2 regions of the Candidatus Avoscillospira sp. LCP25S3_F1 genome follow, and region 1 is predicted to be linked to the other one. Evidence: riboswitches for the same ligand, from Rfam matches in the RefSeq annotation. Region 1 holds a riboswitch; the other holds the start of a gene.
The links. A riboswitch is a leader RNA that binds a small molecule or an ion and turns the genes downstream of it on or off. The one in region 1 is predicted to bind glycine.
Positions count from the first base shown of each region.

Region 1 (6,042 bases):
CAGGTCCACGCCATGGGCAAGACGTTGGGCGATGAGCTGCTGGCCCTGGGCTTCAATCTGGACTTTGCCCCCGTGGCCGACGTGTCCACCAGCGGTTCCGCCATCGGCGACCGGTCCTTCTCCGACGACGCCGAGACGGCCGCCAGCCTGGTCGGCTCCATGGTGGCGGGCATGCAGGAGTCCGGTATCCTCTGCACCCTCAAGCACTTCCCCGGCCTGGGCGGCGTCTCCGCCGACACCCACAACGGCGCAGCCTCCACCGACGCCACCCTGGAGCAGCTGAAGGAAAAGGACTTTCTCCCCTTCCAGGCCGGTATCGACGCCGGCGCCCCCATGGTCATGGTGAGCCATCTGTCGGTACCCGCTGTCACCGGCGACGACCGCCCCGCCAGCCTGTCTGCATCCATCATCGACAATTTACTGCGCAAGGAGCTGGGCTTTAACGGCGTTGTAGTCACCGACGCCCTCAACATGGAGGCCATCACCGACCATTTCACCGCCGCCGAAGCCGCCGTCCAGGCGCTGGAGGCCGGCGCCGACCTGCTGCTGATGCCCGAGGATTTTCAGGCCGCCGTGGACGGCGTCCTTCACGCCATCGACACCGGTTCCCTGCCCCAGGACACCGTCACCGACAGCGTGGTCCGCGTTTTGGCCATGAAGTACGAGTACGGCATCGCCTGATGCGTTTGACAGCGCACAAAATTCCATCACCGATGGACTTGACACGGCATTTGGGTAATGTTATAGTTTAATAGAACAAAGCGGCGCTGCCGGAAGGCAGCGCCGTATACCGCAGCAAGTGAAGTTTGCAGGAAAAAGGTAATACGGTGACCCCACCGTGGTGTTGTCGCCATACGGCAGCTCCGCACATTTTGGCAAGAGTTCTCGGCGAGGATTTTTGTGCCGCAAAAAAGTGTAGCTTCGCAGGAATACTGGATGTATTGCAAGAAGCTGCACTGCATTTGCGGTGCAAAAGGACCGGCGAGAACCGAAGCCACAAATGGGTGGAGTTGCCGCAAACAAACCTTGCCGAAGGAGCAAAACTCTCAGGCGTTTCCCCCGGGAAATGAGGACTGCAAACGGATGTGGCTCTGGAGAAGCTCCCCCAGCGGGAGTGCCGAAGGTGCAACGCGCGGCCATGGGCCGCGGGAATCTCTCAGGCAAAAGGACAGAGTTTGGTACAAGGGTCTGCCGCACCGTTGGTGCAGGTTCGGGCCGTTGTCCATCCGGAGCCGACTGACGCCCACGCGGGCGCAGCCGGTTTTTTTATTTGATTTGGCGGAATCCAAAGAGAAAAGGAAGACCCCCCATGCACCTCATTGAAACCATCGTCGGATTTGTCAACACGGTCCTCTGGGACTACGCCCTGCTGTTCCTGCTGGTAGCCACGGGCATTTTCTTTACCGTGCGCCTGGGCTTTATCCAGATCCGCCGCTTTGGAGAAGGACTGCGGCGGCTGTTCGGCGGCTTTTCCCTGTCGGGCAAAAAGGCCGGCAAGGACGGCATGTCCTCCTTCCAGGCCCTGACCACCGCCATTGCCGCCCAGGTGGGCACCGGCAACATCACCGGCTGCGCCACCGCTCTGTTCTCCGGCGGCCCCGGCGCCATCTTCTGGATGTGGGTCAGTGCCTTTTTCGGCATGGCCACCATCTACGCCGAGGCCATTCTGGCCCAGAAGTTCAAGACCGTGGACGCCCAGGGCCATGTGACCGGCGGCCCCATCTACTACATCCGCGCCGCCTTCACCGGTAAGTTCGGCAAATTCCTGGCGGGCTTTTTCTCCGCAGCCATCATCCTGGCCCTGGGCTTCATGGGCAACATGGTCCAGTCCAACTCCATCAGCGACGCGTTCCACACGGCCTTCGGCGTCCCCAAACTCGTCATGGGTATCATCGCCGCCGTCATCGCCGGCTTTATTTTCCTGGGCGGCGTCAGCCGGATCGCCGCGTTCACCGAAAAGCTGGTGCCCATCATGGCCATCTTTTACATCCTGGGCTGCGGCGCCATTCTCGTCATCAACCACAGCGCCCTCTTGGACGCCTTCCGCTCCATCTTCGTCTGCGCGTTCCAGCCGGAAGCCATGTTCGGCGGCGCGTTGGGTCTGAGCATGAAAGAGGCCATGCGCTACGGCGTGGCCCGGGGTCTGTTCTCCAATGAGGCCGGTATGGGCTCCACCCCCCACGCCCACGCCATGGCCAAGGTGGAGCACCCCCACGACCAAGGCGTCATCGCCATGATCGGCGTCTTCCTGGATACCTTTGTGGTCCTGACCCTGACGGCCCTGGTCATTCTGACCTCCGGCCTTCTGGAGCCTGTCACCGGCTCCCTCCAGGGCACCGCCCTGGCCCAGGCCGCTTTCAATGCTGCCTTCGGCTCCTTCGGCAACGCCTTTGTGGCCGTCTGCATGCTGTTCTTCGCCTTCTCCACCATCATCGGCTGGTACTTCTTCGGCAAGACCAACGTCCAGGCCCTGTTCGGCAAACACGGCGTTGTCTTCTATACCCTGCTGGTGCTGGTCTTCATCGTCATCGGCTCCACCCAGAAGGTGGACCTCGTCTGGAGCCTGTCCGACATGTTCAACGGCCTTATGGTCCTGCCCAACCTCATCGGCCTCCTGGCCCTCAGCGGCCTGGTGGTCCGCATCAGCCGCAGCAAGGATACGCTGTAAGGGATGCGGTCAGGGATTTCGCCCGCTGCGGCGGGCGACCGGGGCTTTGCCCCTGGACCCCACGATTTTTTGAAAAAAATCGAGTAAAACTTTTATCTGGCGGCGGATTACAGAGTCTATATAGCATTGTGGCCATGGATTCCCACGGAATCCATGGCCATTGAACGTTTTTAGTCAATTTTTTTACAAAAAATTGCAGGGGTCCAGGGGACGGCGTCCCCTGGGAACTCTCATTCAATATCGGGCAGCGGGCGTCTGCCGTGGTCAACCGGTCCCCACTCCGGCAGGGGCAGCCGCTGCATGGCGCCGAAAATCCGGGCCTTCAAGTCGGGATAGGTGGCGGACAGATCGTAAATGAGCTGTTTGATCTCCTCCCGTTTGGTGTGCTTGTCGGCGGGGCAGGTGTTGTGGACCACGGGCAGGCGCATACGCTCGGCGAAATGGCTGACGGTCTTCTCACTGAGGTACAGCATGGGCCGGATTTGGGTGACGCCGGTGCGATCCAGGTACGTCACCGGCTGGAAGCAGCTGATGCGCCCCTCGAAGATCAGGGACATGACGAAGGTTTCCACGGCGTCGTCGTAGTGGTGGCCCAGGGCAATTTTGGTGATGCCCCGGTCCAGGATGGCCTCATTGAGGGCGCCCCGGCGCATTTTGGCGCACATGGAGCAGGGGTTTTTCTCCTTGCGGTGTTCAAAGATGACGGGGGCGATCTGGGTGTCGATCTTGGTATAGGGCACGTTCAGGCGGCGGCACAATTCGGCCACCTGGGAGAAGTCCATCCCCTCCAGCCCCATGTCGATGGTCAGGGCCTCCAGGGAGAACCCCGCCGGATGAAACTCCCGCAGGCCCGCCAGCAGCGTCAACAGGGTCAGGGAGTCTTTGCCGCCGGACACGCCCACGGCGATTTTGTCCCCCGGCTGAATCATTTGATAGTCGTCCACACAGCGGCGGACCAGTCCAAGTAGCTTCTGCATAGAAAAAATCCTTTTCAAATGTAATTTGCCTTTTGAGCATATAAGAGAAAATGAGAGATATTGTGAGAAAACGAGAGTTCTCTCCGCGCAAAATAAAAATGTTGCCGTTTGGCGGTTGACACAAAAGCGCCGTTGTGGTATAAAATACAGGCGCGGTTGTGCAGATTATTGTAATCGCGCCCAATGAATTTGTCAAAATTTTTATTTTGGGAAGCCAGACTTCCCGATTATGGAGGAAATACTATGTCCACTACTATGGCAAAGAAGGAGACCGTCCAGAGAAAATGGTACGTTCTCGACGCTGCCGGCAAGCCCCTGGGCCGCACGGCTGCCACCGCTGCCAAGCTGCTGCGCGGCAAGCACAAGGTTGATTTTACCCCCAACGTTGACTGCGGCGATTTCGTCATCATTGTCAACACCGACAAGGCCATTCTGACCGGCAAGAAGATGGAAGATAAGTACTATCGTCATCACACCGGCTGGATCGGCGGTCTGAAAGAAGTGAAGTACCGTCTGCTGATGGAGCAGCGCCCCGAGTTCGCCATGGAGCTGGCTGTCAAGGGCATGCTGCCCAAGAACTCCATTGGCCGCAGCGCTCTGACCCGCCTGAAGCTGTACGCAGGTCCCGAGCACAACAACGCCGCACAGAAGCCCGAAGCCTGGACTTTGGACTAATTCAGGAGGTAACAGACTATGTACGAGAGCAAGAAGCAGTATCATTACGGCACCGGCCGCCGCAAGTCCTCTGTTGCCCGTGTGCGCCTGTACGAGGGCGGCACCGGCTCCATCGTGATCAACGGCCGTGATATCGACGATTATTTTGGTCTGGAGACCCTGAAGCTGCTGGTTCGTCAGCCCATGGCCACCACCAATACCCTGGGCAACCTGGACATCATCTGCACCGTTTCCGGCGGCGGCGTGTCCGGCCAGGCCGGCGCCATTCGTCATGGCGTTGCCCGCGCCCTGCTGAAGCTGAACCCCGAGTATCGCCCTGCTCTGAAGGCCGCCGGCCTGCTGACCCGCGATCCTCGCATGAAAGAGCGTAAGAAGTACGGTCTCAAGGCAGCACGTCGTGCACCTCAGTTCAGCAAGAGATAATCTGCTGTTCAAACCGTATCAAAATGGTTCAAAAACCCCGGAAAATCAAGGTTTTCCGGGGTTTTACTGTATCTAAACGGGCTGATATGGTTTGACCAAATTTGGCAAATCAAGAGCCGTTTTCACCCAATTTTTAGTGGTTAAATATAGGACAACCGGCAAAAATGGGGGTAAAAAAAGGGGTTAGTGGTTAAATTATAGGACAACCGAGAGCCGATTTTGGGGGTGTTTTTCGTCCCTCCTTTCCCTCGTTTTGGGCTGTGGCAGTTTGACATAGTTTGACCTAATTTGAATAATTGAATATGAATTTGATATAGCACTCAGTATAAAATGACTGGGTGCTTTTTTCATTTCAGGAACTCGTATTCCGGCGATAGAAAGAGCCGTCACTTCACTTTTTATTTTGGAGTGGCGGCTTTTTCTATTTCCAGAAGCAACAGCAACAATTAGAAATGAGGTGAAGTCAATGAACACGCAAATCATTGCCATTGCCAACCAGAAGGGCGGCGTTGGCAAAACCACTACCTGTGCCAATCTTGGAATCGGTTTGGCGCAGGCTGGAAAGAAAGTCCTGCTGATCGACGGAGACCCGCAAGGTAGCCTGACGATCAGCCTGGGCAATCCTCAGCCGGACAAGCTGCCCTTTACGCTGTCGGACGCTATGGGGCGTATCTTGATGGATGAGCCGCTTCGTCCCGGCGAGGGTATCCTGCACCACCCAGAGGGTGTAGACCTGATGCCTGCGGACATCCAGTTATCCGGTATGGAGGTATCCCTGGTAAATGCCATGAGCCGTGAGACTATCTTGCGGCAATATCTGGACACGCTGAAGGGGCAATACTCCCATATTCTCATCGACTGCCAGCCCTCCCTGGGGATGCTCACAGTCAATGCGCTGGCCGCTGCGAACAGGATCATAATTCCCGTTCAGGCGGAGTATCTGTCCGCCAAAGGGCTGGAACAGCTGCTCTCCACGGTAAACAAGGTAAAGCGGCAGATCAACCCCAAGCTCCAGATAGACGGTATCCTGCTGACGATGGTTGACAGCCGAACCAACTTTGCCAAAGAGATCTCCGCACTTTTGCGAGAGACCTATGGCAGCAAGATCAAAGTATTCGGCACAGAGATTCCCCATTCTGTCCGGGCAAAGGAAATCAGCGCAGAGGGAAAAAGCATTTTTGCCCATGACCCCGGCGGCAAGGTGGCAGAGGGCTACAAAAATCTGACGAAGGAGGTGTTGAAACTTGAAAAGCAGCGCGAAAAAAATAGAGCTGGCCTCGGTAGATGATCTGTTCTCCA
Region 1 covers NZ_JBQKJT010000009.1:8,938-14,979, reverse strand. Annotated here, with positions in the region: gene ACTQ33_RS09435 (glycoside hydrolase family 3 N-terminal domain-containing protein) at 1-681, shown strand, start outside; glycine riboswitch at 1,082-1,182, shown strand; gene ACTQ33_RS09430 (alanine/glycine:cation symporter family protein) at 1,310-2,668, shown strand; gene ACTQ33_RS09425 (tRNA lysidine(34) synthetase) at 2,899-3,645, opposite strand; gene rplM (50S ribosomal protein L13) at 3,889-4,320, shown strand; gene rpsI (30S ribosomal protein S9) at 4,339-4,743, shown strand; gene ACTQ33_RS09410 (ParA family protein) at 5,210-6,031, shown strand; gene ACTQ33_RS09405 (ParB/RepB/Spo0J family partition protein) at 5,988-6,042, shown strand, end outside.

Region 2 (6,042 bases), on a different contig from region 1:
CTCCGTCTTACCCTCCAGGCTGACGGACAGAACCGTGCCAGGGGCGGTGGTCTGCTCGCCGTTCATGGTGTACTGGACAATATTACAGGGCATACCGGGCTTGACATAGGAGACGTTCATGCTGTCCACCTTGGCCTCCACAGTCATAACGCTGACGTCGGCAATGGTCACGGCCACCGTATCGGTGGGCACCTTTTGGCCGGGCTGCAAGCCGACGGACAGGACCGTGCCGGAGATGGGAGCCACAGCGTTGTACTTGGCCAGGGCGTCCTGGGCCTTCTTGAGGTTCTCCTGGGCCGTGCTCATAGAGGTGTTGAGGGAAGCCATCTGATCGTCGTTGTTGTCGCCCTTCATCTGGACCAGCACCGTACCGGCCTGGACGGTACCGTAGTTGACGAGATTCACCTGAATCAGCTCGCCGCCGGCCTTGGTCGCCAAGTCCACAGAGCGATTATACGTCAGCGTACCAGGCTCATAGGCAAAAATCTCACTGCCGTCAGCGGCCTTGAGCGACGCCGTGGCCCCCATGCCCTCGGTGAGGGTGCCGGGGTTTTTCATGGAGAAGATGACCTCAAAGAGCTTGGACCCCTCGGGGCTGATGCGCTGGACCTTGTTGATGGTCTCCACCGTGCCGGTGACATTGGTCATGGTGGTGGGAATGGAGATATTGGCCGTCTTGCCCACGGCAAATTCCTGCTCATAGGCGTAGCTGAAGTAGAGGGACAGCTTCATAGAAGTGTCGTCCACCAGCTTGCCCAGCTTTTCTCCGCTGGAAATGGTGTTGCCCACTTTCAGACTCGGGGCCTCGATGAGTTTGCCCGTAAAGGGGGCGGTAAAGGTCAGATCGGCATAGGACTTGTTCAAGGCGTCAATCTGCTTCTGATAGTCGTTGACGTTCTTCTGGGCGTCCTCCACCGCTTTGCGGGCCTCGGCACTATCCACCGTATAGAGGGGATCACCCTCGTTGACCTGCTGGCCCTCCTTGACAAAGACCTCCTGGACTGTGCCGCCGGAGGTCAGGGTCAGCGTGGCCGATTTCAACGCCTTGGTCTCGCCGTTGCCGCTGACGTTGCTGCTGATGGTGCCCCGCTCCACCGGCTGGCTCCAGATGGTCAGCTCCGGTTTTTTCTCTTTGAACAGCTGCATCATTCCAAAGGCAATGCCGCCTATCACCGCCAGCGTAATGACAGACGTGATCAGCCGTTTCCGGCGGATTTTCTTCCGCTTGAGCTTGGCTGCCGCCTCCCGCCGGGCCTTCTTTTCTTCCAGAACCCGCAGACGGTCGGCTTCCGCCGTGTCAATAGCCGGCGTTTCCTCCGGCCGCTGTTCCAACTTGACACCCTGATCCTCCATGGGCGATTCCTCCTTAAAATATAAACGAGTGTGTTAAATGTCTTAGTACAGAAAATATATCAATCTTTCCCAGTCTTGTCAATGGAGGCTTGAAAAATGCCAATTCCCTTTGTAGAAATTTAAAGGATTCTTAATCAACAACCGTGTCCAATTCCAGGAAAAACACTGACCCGTCCTTTCCGCTTTCCCCGATGCCCCGGTAGACGGTCTCCCCGCCCGTCGTATAGGAGATCATCACATTGGTCATAACGTCGGGCAGCATGGCCGTCAGGCCCACGGCCTGCCCGGTTTCCAGACGGTCGGCGGCATAGCAGCAGCCGCCCCGGTACCAGGTGACGCCGTCGCTGCTGGTGACCCGCCAGATGCGGAAGTCCTCCAGCACACCATCGGTCCACAGGACCATCTCCGCGCCGAAGTCATCGGCCTGGACAGTCTCCGTGGGTACAGGCGCACCGTCGTCGGCAGTCAGGGCCACCAGGGGCTCTCCCTGGCTGTCCGCAGCCGGGTCCGGGTTCCACCGTTCGTCCAGCAGTCCTGTCAACGCCGCATAGGTAGCCGTAAATTCCAGGGTTCCGGCGCCGTAAGGGGCCAGCACGCCGGGATTGGACAGCAGCACCAACCCTTCCGCGGAAAAGTACCAGCAGCCGTCCTCCAACAGCTGGGGTACCCATTGCTGCGCCTCGGGAAAATACTGTTCCGGCGCCTGGGCCATCTGCTGCAACACCTGTTCCTCCAGCTGCATGAAAAGGGCGTCGGCGTTGACGGCCACATCCGACAAGCTGAGCCGTTCCCCCGTCTCCGCGTCAAATACAAAGGCTGTGGTCACGGAATTGCCATGGGCGCCTCCGGTATTGTCGCTGGTGGTCCAGAGCAGATTGACGGTGCGGCCGTCCAGCCGTCCCAGGTCCAGGCTGTCGGTGACGCCATAGCCCTGGAAGGTGGTATATTGCTCCACATTGGGCCGGTCCGACCGGGCCAGCTCCGTGATCTGTTCCGCCTCGGTCCGCCGCTGGTCTGCCGTCTGGTCCAATACGGCCTGGATGGCCGATTGGGCCGCTTCCCGGCCCTCCACCGTCACGTTGGGCGCGGCCAGTCGTACCGTACACAACAGCGCGCCGTCGTCGTCCGTGGCGTCGTACTGCTCCGTCTGCACCCGAACCGACACTTTGGGCATTGTTTCCTCCAGTTCTTTAGACGGAGTTACCGGCGGATTGGTTACAGAATTTTCGAAATTTTTTTCTGTGGATTCCGTCGTCTCTTCGCCGTCCGTATTCATACCACTGGTTTCGGTCTTTGGATTGTCCCACGGGGTGCAGGCCGTCAGCAGCACCGACAGCAGCGCCGTCAAGGCAAGCAGGCTTCGTCTCATGGTCCGTCCCTCCTTCTGTCGGGTATCTCTCTCCTTATCATACCATGGCCGTCGTTTATGTCAACCTACACCACTTTAACACTTCGTATATTTTCCGTTGAAAACCGCCACAATATTTTATGTAAAACGTCAATGGTCTCCCGCTTTTTTTCACTTTATAATAAAAGCAATTCCATATCGCCCTGCGAAGTCTTTCAGGAAAGTGACCGCCATGGTCTGCCGAAGGAGCCACACTCTCAGGAATCCCTCCGGGGATGGGACTGAAAGATCGAGGGAACTCTGGAGAATCTCCAATGTGGAGTGCCGAAGGTGCAAGACGGCGTCAGCTATCGAATCTCTCAGGCAAAAGGACAGAGTATCCGATTGTACCCCTATTATATTATTATGGAATCGGTACAGTCGCTGCTTTGCATTTTCACGTTGGTCGGCCCTCCGGGACCGGCTCTTTTTTTACTTTTATGCAGAACAGGAGAATGAACCCCATGAACAATGCAGCTGTGGAATCCATCGAATTTGTCCGTTCCTTCGATCCGGAGATCGCCGGTCTCATGGACGAAGAACTGCGCCGTCAGCGGCGCAATATCGAGCTGATCGCCTCGGAAAACATCACGTCCCAGGCGGTGCTGGCCGCCATGGGCAGCGTCCTGACCAACAAATACGCCGAGGGTCTCCCCGGCAAGCGGTACTACGGCGGCTGTGAATACGTGGATGTGCTGGAGCAGGTAGCCATCGACCGGGCCAAGGCGCTGTTCGGCGCGGAGTTTGCCAACGTGCAGCCCCACTCCGGCGCCCAGGCCAATCTGGCGGTCTACGCGGCGCTGCTGCAGCCCGGCGACGCCGTGGTGGGTATGAGTCTGGAAAACGGTGGCCACCTGACCCACGGCAGCCACGCCAACCTGTCCGGCAAATACTATGATTTCCATGCCTACGGTGTGGACCCGGCCACCGGTCGCATCGACTACGACGCTGTGGAGGATTTGGTGAAGCGGGTGCAGCCCAAACTGGTGGTGGCCGGCGCTTCCGCCTATCCCCGTGCGCTGGAATTTGACAAGTTCGCCGACATTGCCCACCGGCACGGCGCACTTTTGATGGTGGACATGGCGCATATTGCCGGTCTGGTGGCCGGCGGCGTCCATCAGAGCCCCATTCCCTACGCTGATATCGTCACCACCACCACCCATAAGACGCTGCGCGGCCCCCGTGGCGGCCTGATTCTCGGCCGGGAGGCGTTCGCCAAGAAGCTGAACTCCGGCGTGTTCCCCGGTACCCAGGGCGGCCCGTTGATGCACATCATTGCCGCCAAGGCCGTCTGTCTCAAGGAGGCCATGGCCCCGGAATTCCGCACCTATGCCGAAAAGATCGTGTCCAACGCCCAGGTTCTGGCCAAGGCGCTGCTGGAAAAAGGCTTTGATCTGGTGTCCGGCGGCACCGACAACCATTTGATGCTGGCAGACCTGCGGCCCCTCCATGTGACGGGTAAGGAGTTCCAGACCCGACTGGACGACGTTCGCATCACCGTCAACAAAAATGCCATCCCCAACGACCCGGAGAAGCCCACCGTCACCTCCGGCGTCCGCATCGGTACCCCCGCCGCCACCACCCGCGGTCTGGGTGCGGAGGACATGGAGATCATCGCCGAGTGCATGTATAAAACGGCAGTGGATTACCCGGCCACCCGCGACGCGGTCCGGGCCGCCGTGGCTGAAATCTGCAGCAAGTATCCCCTGTGCGAATAAGTAAAAGTTTTACTCGATTTTGATCAAAAAATCGAGTAGGCCAGTGAAATTCCCCCCTGCCACATCAAAAAACGCGGGCGCGCTGTCTCCGGCAGCGCGCCCGCGTGGTCTTGCTCTCTTATTTTTTGTACTGGGTCACGCCGTTGGCGTCCATCCAGGCCTTTTTGGCCGCCATGAGCCGGTCCAGACTTTCGCTGCGGCTGCCACGGGTCTCCATCAGATATTCCTGCATATTAAAGAGGTCGTTGTACGTCAGATAGGGGTAGTCGCTGCCGCCGAAATGGCCGTCGCTGTACACCGCATAGTGCAGACTGGAATCGGGCCGAATCCAACTCTGCTCCGTGTCCGTCACGGCCAGCAGCATCCGATCGCCCAACGCCGTCAGCTCCGGCCGGTCCAGGGTGGTTCCCAGCCGGTACACCAGAATATTCTGGGCAACCTGATGGTTCAGGGACGTATGGGTGGGTAGATTGCCGTCGGGATGGTAGTAATCGTCCACCAACAGACCGCCCCCCGCCGTAGTCCGGCTGTGCGTTTCCACATAGGATGTGAAGAAATCGGCGTAAATCCGGGCCGTCTCCAGGAACTGTGGGAACTCATACCGCTCCCAGGCGTCCAGAAACATCATCATCAAATCCGTATTGAACCGGGTATCATAGAAACCCGCGCCGATGCCATAGTCCCCCAGGAGCCACTCGCTGCCCGCCGACGTGGCAAAGTAGCCGTACTCGTTCTGCCGCTGGGCCATGACGTCCATCATGCAGGGGGCCAGATCGTCGGCCAGGCGGTTGTAGGGCGCCATAGCCAGCATACTGTTGCACAGATAGGCGTCGCTCATCTGAAAATAGACGTCGGGGCCTGTGGGAATATAGTTGCTGTAGGTGATCCAGTAGTACCCATCATAGCACCAACGGCCATCGCCCAGATTGGTATAGGTGGCCCACAGGGACGGAACGCCCTTCTGGTCCCAATCCACCAGCGCTTCCGACGACTGGGCCAGCATGCACTCGGCCGTGTTGCCCGTGCTCAGGGCCGGAGCCGTCAGCGTCAGATCGCAGCTGCCATCCTCCGCCGCCGTCACCTCCACCGCGCCCATGCCCAGATAACGGCGGCAATCGTTCTCCTTGGCCTCCCAGCCCTGGGGAATGTAGGCCATAAAGGACCCGGCTTCGCCGCTGTCCACCATGAGCAGCGACGTCTGGTAGGTCCCCGGCGCCGCTGTGGTCTCCTGCCAACCGCTGCCGTCGGCTTTGCACAGCCGCAGCACACTGTCGCTGGGAATGGTGATCGTATAGACCGTCGCCCCGGCGGCGGTGGGTTCCTGGGCCTCCAGAGACAGCAGCTCCACTGTGTCGCCATTTTCCAGGTCATAGGTGCGCTGAGTCAGAGTTCCGGCTTCCGCCGCCGTCTCCGTCACCTGGGCTTCCAGCGTCGGTTCCGGCTCCTCCTCCACCGGCGGCGCGGTCTCCTCTTCTGCGTCCGGCGTGGTGTCCTCCGTTCCCGGCGTCGTCTCCCCCGATACCGGCGTGGAGGGGTCCCCGCCCGGGGCAGGCAGCTGCTGGCCGCAACCGCCCAGCAATTCGC
Region 2 covers NZ_JBQKJT010000018.1:26,206-32,247, forward strand. Annotated here, with positions in the region: gene ACTQ33_RS13940 (efflux RND transporter periplasmic adaptor subunit) at 1-1,353, opposite strand, end outside; gene ACTQ33_RS13945 (RsiV family protein) at 1,484-2,722, opposite strand; glycine riboswitch at 2,992-3,086, shown strand; gene glyA (serine hydroxymethyltransferase) at 3,205-4,458, shown strand; gene ACTQ33_RS13955 (hypothetical protein) at 4,577-6,042, opposite strand, start outside.
Region 2: it holds a riboswitch for glycine, as region 1 does, so the genes downstream of both, glyA (serine hydroxymethyltransferase) here and ACTQ33_RS09430 (alanine/glycine:cation symporter family protein) in region 1, are expected to answer to the same signal.